DNA from 4 places in the Bacillus sp. GW821-FHT01G09 genome. Region 1 is predicted to be linked to each of the others. Evidence: riboswitches for the same ligand, from Rfam matches in the RefSeq annotation. Region 1 holds a riboswitch; each other region holds the start of a gene.
What was found. A riboswitch is a leader RNA that binds a small molecule or an ion and turns the genes downstream of it on or off. The one in region 1 is predicted to bind thiamine pyrophosphate.
Positions count from the first base shown of each region.

Region 1 (2,203 bases):
TTCATTCTGAATCGTAATGATGATTCTCGCTAGCTCTTCTACCGGCTTGCTGTCATCCGTTATGGCGTGAAGCTCCACATTCCTCCACCTCTTTTATGGCGCTGTCAGACCAGCCTTCTTTTCGATAGGCCATTCCCCAAAATTGATATTCATAGTAGCTGGAGATGACAAAATTCTCTTTCATCTTGGCACGCACTTCCTCCGTGCTGTTTTCCGCCAGCTCATCAAAGCGGTTGATTTGCTCCTCAACCTGTTGTCTAAACCAGTCACCGCCGTACGTCCCAATCCACTTTTGATAAATCGGATGCCCAGGATCGCAATGCAGCAATTTCTCACCAACCTCGTAATAAAGCCAGTAGCATGGCAGCAGGGCCGCTAAGATTTCTGCGAAATTCCCGCTCAAAACCGAACGGTACATATGGGATGTATAAGAGTACGCTGTAGGAGACGGCTTAAACGCCTTACGCTCTTCCTCGCTGATTTCCAACAGCTCGGCAAACTCGCGATGAAGCGCCATTTCCGCCTCATATGTACCTTGGGCATGGCTTGCCATCCGCCCCGTTGTAAAAAGGTCCTTCGCATAAGCTGCGCCAAATGACTGCACCTTTGCAAAATGCGTTAAATAATAGGAATCTTGAAGTACGTAGTATTTAAAACGGTCAATCGGAAGCGTTCCGTCACCGATTCCTTGAACGAACGGATGGACAAAGCTCCCCTCCCACCATTCTGCGGCTGCGCTGCGGCATTCTTCTGAAAACTTCACAAATCATTCCCCCTCTGATAAATAAAAAAACCACTTTCCCGCAAGGAAAAGTGGTTTGGAATTGGCATAGTAAAATAACACAAATACCGCTCCACTTCCCTACGCAGGTCTGAACCTGTTCAAGTTATGAGGGTCTAAAAGTCACACTTTTATCTCAGCCCTTATGAAGGACACCCCTAGTGGTTAAACGAATACATATTGAATTGTTCTGCACCTCTATATTAACACGAATCCTTATTTGGTCAAGATTTATCCTTCCAATGTTTTCTTAAGATCCGTTACGTATCCCCGAGATCCGGTGACAATTAAACGGTCTCCAAGTTTCAGCCTTGTATCCCCATGAGGAACGATGCTGTCCACACCTCTGAAGATCCTGACAAAGATGACGTCACCTGTTAAAGGGAATTCCCGTAAAATCACACCGTCGTATTTACTGTTCTCCATATTAATTTGATACAGCGAAGACTCTTGGTTCGTGAGCAGCTTCATGACGCCAGGCGCTTCAATCAGTGCGCGAAGCAGCGTTTTTGTCGACAGCAGAATAGAAAAGATGCTGATTCCCTGCTCCTTCAGAACTGCTTCATGCTCCGGTGATCCTACGCTTGCAATGACTCTTTCTGTGCCTTTTTCTTTTGCAAGTAAAGCAATGTCTGCATTCATATCTTCATTTCCTGTCGCCACAACGAGGATATCCGTTTCAAAAATGCCGAGTGATTCAAGCGTCTCGTGTTCATAGTCAGAAATTGTTTCAACAGCAAACACTGATTCTGACAGCTTTTCCTCCGCATTCTCTTGATAGACGTGTACAACACGCACGTCATACTCTTCCTCTGGCAATTCGAGTGTAACAGGCAAAGTCATTTGATTGGCGCCAATGAACGTAATCGTCTTTTTCTCCTCCGGCTGCTCTTCCCGTTTGTATAATTTTTTAAAACAGATCGGCGTAAAAATACTTGCAATGACGGCTACTAAAATGAGCGCTCCTGACATATTTGCACTGATCACGTGAAGCTGCTGGCCGATTGTTGCAGCGGCAATCACGAGCGAAAGCGTTGATGTCAGCAGGAAACCAGACGCGAAAATGGTTCGGTTATCATACCACTTCTTTAGGTACATGACAGGAATGATTTTGCTGACTAACAGCGCCAGCAGCAGAAGCGGAATCATGATTAAAATTGTTTTATCCTGAAAAAGAGTCCAAATATCCAGCTTCACACCGACCATCACAAAGAAAATCGGTATTAAGAACCCATAACCAAATGAATCCAGCTGCTGAACAAGTTCTTTGTTTGGCGAAAGCAGGGAAACAAGTACCCCCGCCAAGAAAGCGCCGAGAATATTTTCCGCCCCAAGTGATTCAGACAGGGCAACGAGTACAATAATTAACGTAAAAATGGCACGCGTCCCGATCTGGATCGTCCCTTTTGACATGGACTGAAC
Region 1 covers NZ_JBWKWL010000002.1:289,670-291,872, reverse strand. Annotated here, with positions in the region: gene tenI (thiazole tautomerase TenI) at 1-78, opposite strand, end outside; gene tenA (thiaminase II) at 53-763, opposite strand; TPP riboswitch at 843-951, opposite strand; gene AC07VD_RS06880 (monovalent cation:proton antiporter family protein) at 1,013-2,203, opposite strand, start outside.

Region 2 (2,203 bases), 150 kb from region 1:
TAGACTGCGGTATGCACCAAAATTAATAAAATCAACAGTGATATTGATGTGTATAGATGAATCTTGGTCTTCAGCTTCATCGTTTACCCCTTAATGGCATAGCCGACCCCGCGTATCGTATGGATCAGCTGTTTTTCGTAAGGATAGTCCAGTTTTTTTCTGATGTATCTTATGTAGACGTCCACGACATTTGTATCACCGATATAATCAAATCCCCATACCGAGCTTAGAATTTGCTCCCGTGTCAGCACTTGCTGCGGATGCTTTAGCATATAGACGAGTAGATCAAATTCCCGCGGCGTTAATTCCACCTCTTTGTCTCCGCGTCTCACTTCACGGGTTTTTTCGTTCACCCGCAAATCGTCATATGTAAGAAAGGTGCCGATATCTTCCGTTTTTGTTCCATTTTGCCGCAGCGCCGCCCTGATTCTCGCAAGCAATTCCTCGATTTCAAACGGCTTGGTGACATAGTCATTTGCACCGATGTCCAGACCTGTTACCTTATCAGGAATACTGTCTCGCGCCGTTAATAATATGACCGGTGTCTGCGGATCCGTTTTTCTCAAGCGGCGCAGCACTTCCAGTCCGCTAAGCCCCGGAAGCATGACATCAAGAAGCACCAAGGAATACCCGCCTTTCGCTGCCGCATCCAGACCTTCTGTGCCATTGTGTTTGATGGTGACGCTGTATCCTTCATATTCCAATTCAAGCTGAAGAACCCTGGCGATTTTTTCTTCATCTTCCACAATTAATATGTTTCCTTTTTCCAAATTTGATCATCCTCTCCCGTCCCTATATGAAAAAAATGATTTCGTTGTTTACAAAATGATTCTTATCATCTATTATGATGTCAAAATAAAAAATTGTATACGGAAAGCACTAGGGGTGCTGTTTTGGCTGAGATAAAGCGCGGAAGAAACGCGCTTTGATCCCTTATGACCCGATCTGGATAATACCAGCGTGGGGAAGTGCAGGTTGACCGAATGGTGTATTTTTTTGTGCGCTTAATCGATCTATGACTGCATATTCCCTTAGGATATGCAGTTTTTTATTTTACCAAAAAAACAGGAGGTCGGAGAAATGGAGCATATTTGCGGTACAAGCAGAATCGCCGGTTTTCGCTTCTCTTTATATCCGATGACGGATGATTTTATCAGTGTGATCAAGTCTGCGCTGAAAAAAACAGATACATCCAATGTATGGACGAAAACCGACCATATCAGCACGGTGTTACGCGGATCGATTGATCATGTATTCGATGCTGCAAAAGCCATTTACCTTCATGCAGCAAACAGCGAAAAACACATCGTCATGAACGGCACGTTTTCCATTGGATGCCCGGGTGACACACAGGGGGATACATATCTTTCCAAAGGTGATAAGCGTGTCAATGAAGATGCTGTCCGAGGCTTGAAGGCGGAAGCGCCGTGCCAATTTGCCCTTTATCCAATGAACGAGCCGGATTATATGGGATTGATTAGGAAGGCTGTCGACATTGCAAAAGCCCAAGGCACTTTCGTACAGGGTGTCCATTACGCGAGCGAGCTTGACGGGGATGCGCATGACGTATTCAGCACATTGGAAGCCGTTTTCCGCATGGCTGAGCAGCAAACAAACCACATCACCATGACTGTGAATCTTTCGGCTAACAGTCCATCAAGAAAAAACAGAAAGCAGGGATAACATGAAAAGCTGGAAAGTAAAAGAAATTGTCATCATGTCCGTTATCAGTATCGTATTTGCCGTTGTTTATTTATTATTTACACATTTCGGAAACGTGCTTGCAGGTATGTTTGGGCCAATCGCCTATGAACCGATTTACGGCATTTGGTTTATCGTTTCTGTGATCGCCGCGTACATGATTCGAAAACCGGGTGCGGCGCTCGTTTCTGAAATCATTGCCGCTCTCGTTGAGTGCCTGCTGGGAAATCCGTCTGGCCCGATGGTCATCGTCATTGGCATTGTTCAAGGGCTCGGGGCTGAGGCTGTATTTCTTGCAACACGCTGGAAAGCATACTCTCTCCCTGTCCTTATGCTGGCCGGTATGGGGTCTTCAGTAGCCAGCTTTATCTATGATCTCTTTGTTTCTGGCTATGCAGCCTATTCACCAGGTTATCTGCTCATTATGCTTGTGATCCGTCTCATTTCCGGCGCGCTTTTGGCGGGGCTTCTCGGAAAAGCTGTCAGCGACTCTCTCGCTTAT
Region 2 covers NZ_JBWKWL010000002.1:443,096-445,298, reverse strand. Annotated here, with positions in the region: gene ykoH (two-component system sensor histidine kinase YkoH) at 1-80, opposite strand, end outside; gene ykoG (two-component system response regulator YkoG) at 84-770, opposite strand; TPP riboswitch at 872-984, shown strand; gene thiU (HMP/thiamine ABC transporter substrate-binding protein ThiU) at 1,081-1,683, shown strand; gene AC07VD_RS07755 (ECF transporter S component) at 1,685-2,203, shown strand, end outside.
Region 2: another riboswitch for thiamine pyrophosphate. It lies ahead of thiU (HMP/thiamine ABC transporter substrate-binding protein ThiU); the one in region 1 lies ahead of tenA (thiaminase II).

Region 3 (2,203 bases), 290 kb from region 1:
GTGACACAATACCAGTTGTCCGTTTGGCAGTCAGCGGTACATACCTAAGCAAAACACCCGCGTGAATCGTAAAATAATCCACTCCCTGCTCTGCCTGCTCGATTAGCGTATCACGATAAATCTCCCACGTTAAATCCTCCGCTACGCCGTTTACTTTTTCAAGCGCCTGATAAATCGGAACAGTTCCCACAGGCACGGGGCAATTGCGGATAATCCATTCACGCGTCGTATGAATATCTTTTCCGGTAGAGAGATCCATCATTGTATCTGCTCCCCAGCGGATGGCCCACGTCATTTTTTCCACTTCTTCTTCAATGGATGACGTAACCGCTGAATTCCCGATATTCGCATTAATCTTCACATGAAAATTCCGGCCGATAATCATTGGCTCACTTTCAGGGTGATTAATGTTTGAAGGAATAATCGCCCGGCCGCTGGCTACCTCGTCTCTGACGAATTCAGGAGACACATGCTCACGAATGGCGATAAATTCCATCTCAGGTGTAATGATCCCCTTTTTTGCATAGTGCATTTGTGTGACATTTTGACCTGCCTTCGCCCTCAGCGGTTTCCGCTTTAATCCTGGGTAGCTTACGTTTGGATTTGCTTTTTTATAACCGTTATCTTCTGGTTTTATAGCCCGACCTTCATACTCTTCCACGTCACCGCGCTCTGTGATCCATTTTTGGCGGAGCGGCTTTAATCCTTCTTGAATATTAATGGTTACTTCAGGGTCCGTATACGGTCCGCTTGTATCATAGACACGCACAGGCGCGTTTTCCTCTTCGCCGAACGATCCCGTCGTCGGACTCAATGCAATCTCCCTCATCGGCACTTGGATGTCCGAAGAAGAACCCTCCACGTATACCTTCTTGCTGCCTGAAAAACTTGACATAATGGAAATGTTGGCTTGCTGCACTGAATTGTTTTGCATTACTTTCCTTCCCCTCTCTACATTTGAAAGGACAAAATCAAGCCCATAACCAGCACAAAAAACCGGATTCATATAAATGAACCCGGTTACAGTCAGAAAGAAACATATTATTGCCCAGCACGACAATAACAAAAACAATTCCTCTACTTCCCCACGCTGGTACGAACCAGATCAGGTCCAAAGGGTTAAGAAGCTTACCTTCTCTCTCAGCCCGAAAGCGGGCACCCCCAGTAACTATTGATTTCGCACTCATCTTATCATAAAATCAATCTGAAAAAAAGAGGAATATAGATAATATTCAGCCAATTTCACCCTAAATATTTGACCGGCAACGGGATTTCAGCTATTTCATGTTCAGCCATCATCACCCGATATGCCTTTGCACCCGACCTTGAACTCACAGTCTGAAACAGCTGATCATTTATGAAATGGAGAGCAGCCCCATCATCCGCTGCATAGCCACTGCATAAGAACTTGTTAGATATCAGCTGGTGGTATGCCGGTCTCCGATCCTTTTCCCCGTCATAATGGGGACAAAAGCTCCCTTGCAAAAAACCTAAACTTTTCAAACTTGTCAGCGGTCCGGCTGAATCTGTCACCCCTTCTTCAAACCAGCAGATCGCATCGGCACTTAATCCAGCTACAACCACACCGTTCTTCCATGCTTCCCTGAGAATATGATCCAGCCCACACTCTTTCCATAACACAAGTAAATTCCGCGTATTTCCACCGCCAACATAAATCACGTCCATTTCCATAACAAAAGAAGCTAAATCTGTTGATGGCGGCTTAAACAAAGATAAGTGAGACGGCACACAATCCAGTGTTTTAAATGCATGATAAAACCGCTGAATATAGTTTTGGGAATCTCCGCTCGCCGTCGGCAAAAAACAAATACGAGGCTGCTCTCGTTTTGATTGATTGAGGATATATTGATCGAGGGACAAATTATCCGGATCCATCGAAAAACCCCCGCCCCCCATCGCAATAATCTGCTTCATCATCACACCCCCCAACAAAATTTGTTGCTTATTATAGCATTTTGTATAGAAGCAAGAAACAAAGCCAAATACTTTCTTATCAGGAGCTGCTAAAAAAACAAAGGAGGTGGTTTCCCATTGAACAAAGTCTTTGTCCCAAAGATATTCTTGATTTGTTAACAACAATAAAAACCAGCATTAACAAATACACTGTCGCAATAACAGAAGCCGAAAATCCCCACATCAGAAGAGCATTGCATGATCAATTAGATACAACTGTTTATCTCCA
Region 3 covers NZ_JBWKWL010000002.1:3,338-5,540, reverse strand. Annotated here, with positions in the region: gene thiC (phosphomethylpyrimidine synthase ThiC) at 1-934, opposite strand, end outside; TPP riboswitch at 1,066-1,173, opposite strand; gene AC07VD_RS05395 (Type 1 glutamine amidotransferase-like domain-containing protein) at 1,243-1,935, opposite strand; gene AC07VD_RS05390 (spore coat protein) at 1,977-2,203, shown strand, end outside.
Region 3: another riboswitch for thiamine pyrophosphate. It lies ahead of thiC (phosphomethylpyrimidine synthase ThiC); the one in region 1 lies ahead of tenA (thiaminase II).

Region 4 (2,203 bases), 370 kb from region 1:
GAAAAAATGATTTTGAGAAAGCGATTCTTCCAAGGGAAAACCCAAATGGAAGTCGCCGAGGAAATCGGAATTTCCCAGGCGCAGGTGTCCAGACTTGAAAAAGCGGCTATCAAACAAATGAATAAAAATATTCATCAATAATGAAAAGCCTTTAAAACGATGTTGTTTTAAAGGCTTTTCTATTGATTACGGATGGTTTACGTTTTGGAAAAAGTAAGGTATCCTAGTTCGTACAAAGTTTTATGAAAATTAAAACAATTATAAAAGGCAATAAAGAGGAGGACCACGATGATTTTGCAGCTTGACAATGTCTCACTAAAACGGAATGGGAAATGGATACTGAGAGATATTCATTGGAAGGTGGAAGAAAAGGAAAATTGGGTGCTTTACGGCCTAAATGGCGCCGGGAAGACAGCGCTGTTAAATATGCTTTGCTCTTATTATTTTCCAACATCAGGCGAGATGCAGGTGCTTGGCCATGAATTTGGCAAAACAGAGCTTGGGGAAAAGCTCAGACGTAAAATTGGCCTCGTCTCAGCAGCTCTTCAGCAAAAATTGTATCCGGCAGATTCAGCCTTTGAAATTGCTTTGAGCGGAGCTTACGCTTCGATTGGGTTATATGAAACGCCAAGTAAGGAAACCAGGGAAAAAGCGATTGGTTTGTTAGAGGACTTGGGAGCAATTGAATATGCCGATCGCCGCTATGAAACCCTTTCTCAAGGGGAAAAACAAAGAGCGTTGATTGCTAGAGCACTAATGGCCGATCCGGAGTTGCTGATACTGGATGAACCAGTCACAGGGCTGGATTTTATTGCCCGGGAAAAGTTGTTAGATACGATTACATACATTGCAAACAAAGAAAATGCACCATCTATCCTTTATGTGACTCATCATGCTGAAGAAATTTTGCCTGTCTTTGATAAAGCCCTTTTATTAAAACAGGGAGAGGTCTTTGGATCCGGAGAAATAAAGGAAATGCTTACTGATCAAGTACTTTCCGCTTTTTTTGATACGCCAATCCATGTATTATGGAATCAGGATCGGCCGTTTTTAACAAGAGCTGAGCCGATAACGAATGCCTGACAAACATATATAGATTCATCCTAGGGGTGCTTTGCGAAGCTGAGAGAGACTTTGTCTCAACCCTTTTGACCTGATCTGGATCATGCCAGCGGAGGGAAGCGGTGAAAAGCGGAGTACATCGGACTTCGTTTGTTTTTATTAAGCCGTTTCATCACATTTGAAACGGCTTTTTTGATTTTAAAGAATAGGAGCGGATTTACATTGGATCAACAAATAGACTCTTTGCAAAAAAAAGTGGAAGAACAAAAGGAGGAGCTTATTCAGCTTGCTAAAACACTGATTTCTTATCAAACACCCGCTCCGCCTGCAAGAAATACAGAGGGCATTCAGTCATGGATTGCGGGATTTTTAAATGAATTGGGATTCTCGATCGACAAATGGGATGTGTACCCTGGAGATCCCAATGTTGTCGGCAAGCTAAAGGGAACAGATTCAGCAGATTATTATAGCCTGATTATCAATGGTCATGTAGATGTGGCAGAGGTAAAAGAGGATGAAGAATGGAAGCACGATCCGTTTCATCCCATTGAAAAAAACGGTCTCTTAATCGGGCGAGGCGCTTCCGATATGAAGGGCGGAATGGCTTGTGTGCTGTTTGCTGTCAAATTAATTCGTGAAGCCGGCATTGAGCTTCCAGGTGATCTGATTCTGCAATCGGTTATTGGGGAGGAAGTTGGAGAGGCCGGCACACTTGAATGCTGCAAGAGGGGCTACCACGCTGATTTTGCAATTGTCGCGGATACGAGCGATATGCATATTCAAGGCCAAGGCGGTGTCATTACAGGCTGGATCGAAATCAAAAGCAGTCAAACATTTCATGATGGAACGAGACGGAATATGATTCATGCAGGCGGAGGAACATTCGGAGCAAGCGCAATTGAAAAAATGGCAAAAATCATTGCGGGGCTCGGTGAACTTGAGCGCCACTGGTCTATTATGAAAAGTTATCCCGGTTTTAAACCCGGCACAAATACGATTAACCCGGCAGTTATAGAAGGCGGCAGACATGCGGCTTTTATAGCGGACGAATGCCGGCTGTGGATCACAGTCCATTTTTATCCGAATGAAACCCATGACCAAGTGGCAGAGGAAATAGAAGATTACGTCAATCGGCTGAGTG
Region 4 covers NZ_JBWKWL010000002.1:657,310-659,512, forward strand. Annotated here, with positions in the region: gene sigG (RNA polymerase sporulation sigma factor SigG) at 1-141, shown strand, start outside; gene AC07VD_RS08855 (ABC transporter ATP-binding protein) at 289-1,083, shown strand; TPP riboswitch at 1,096-1,197, shown strand; gene ylmB (N-formyl-4-amino-5-aminomethyl-2-methylpyrimidine deformylase) at 1,285-2,203, shown strand, end outside.
Region 4: another riboswitch for thiamine pyrophosphate. It lies ahead of ylmB (N-formyl-4-amino-5-aminomethyl-2-methylpyrimidine deformylase); the one in region 1 lies ahead of tenA (thiaminase II).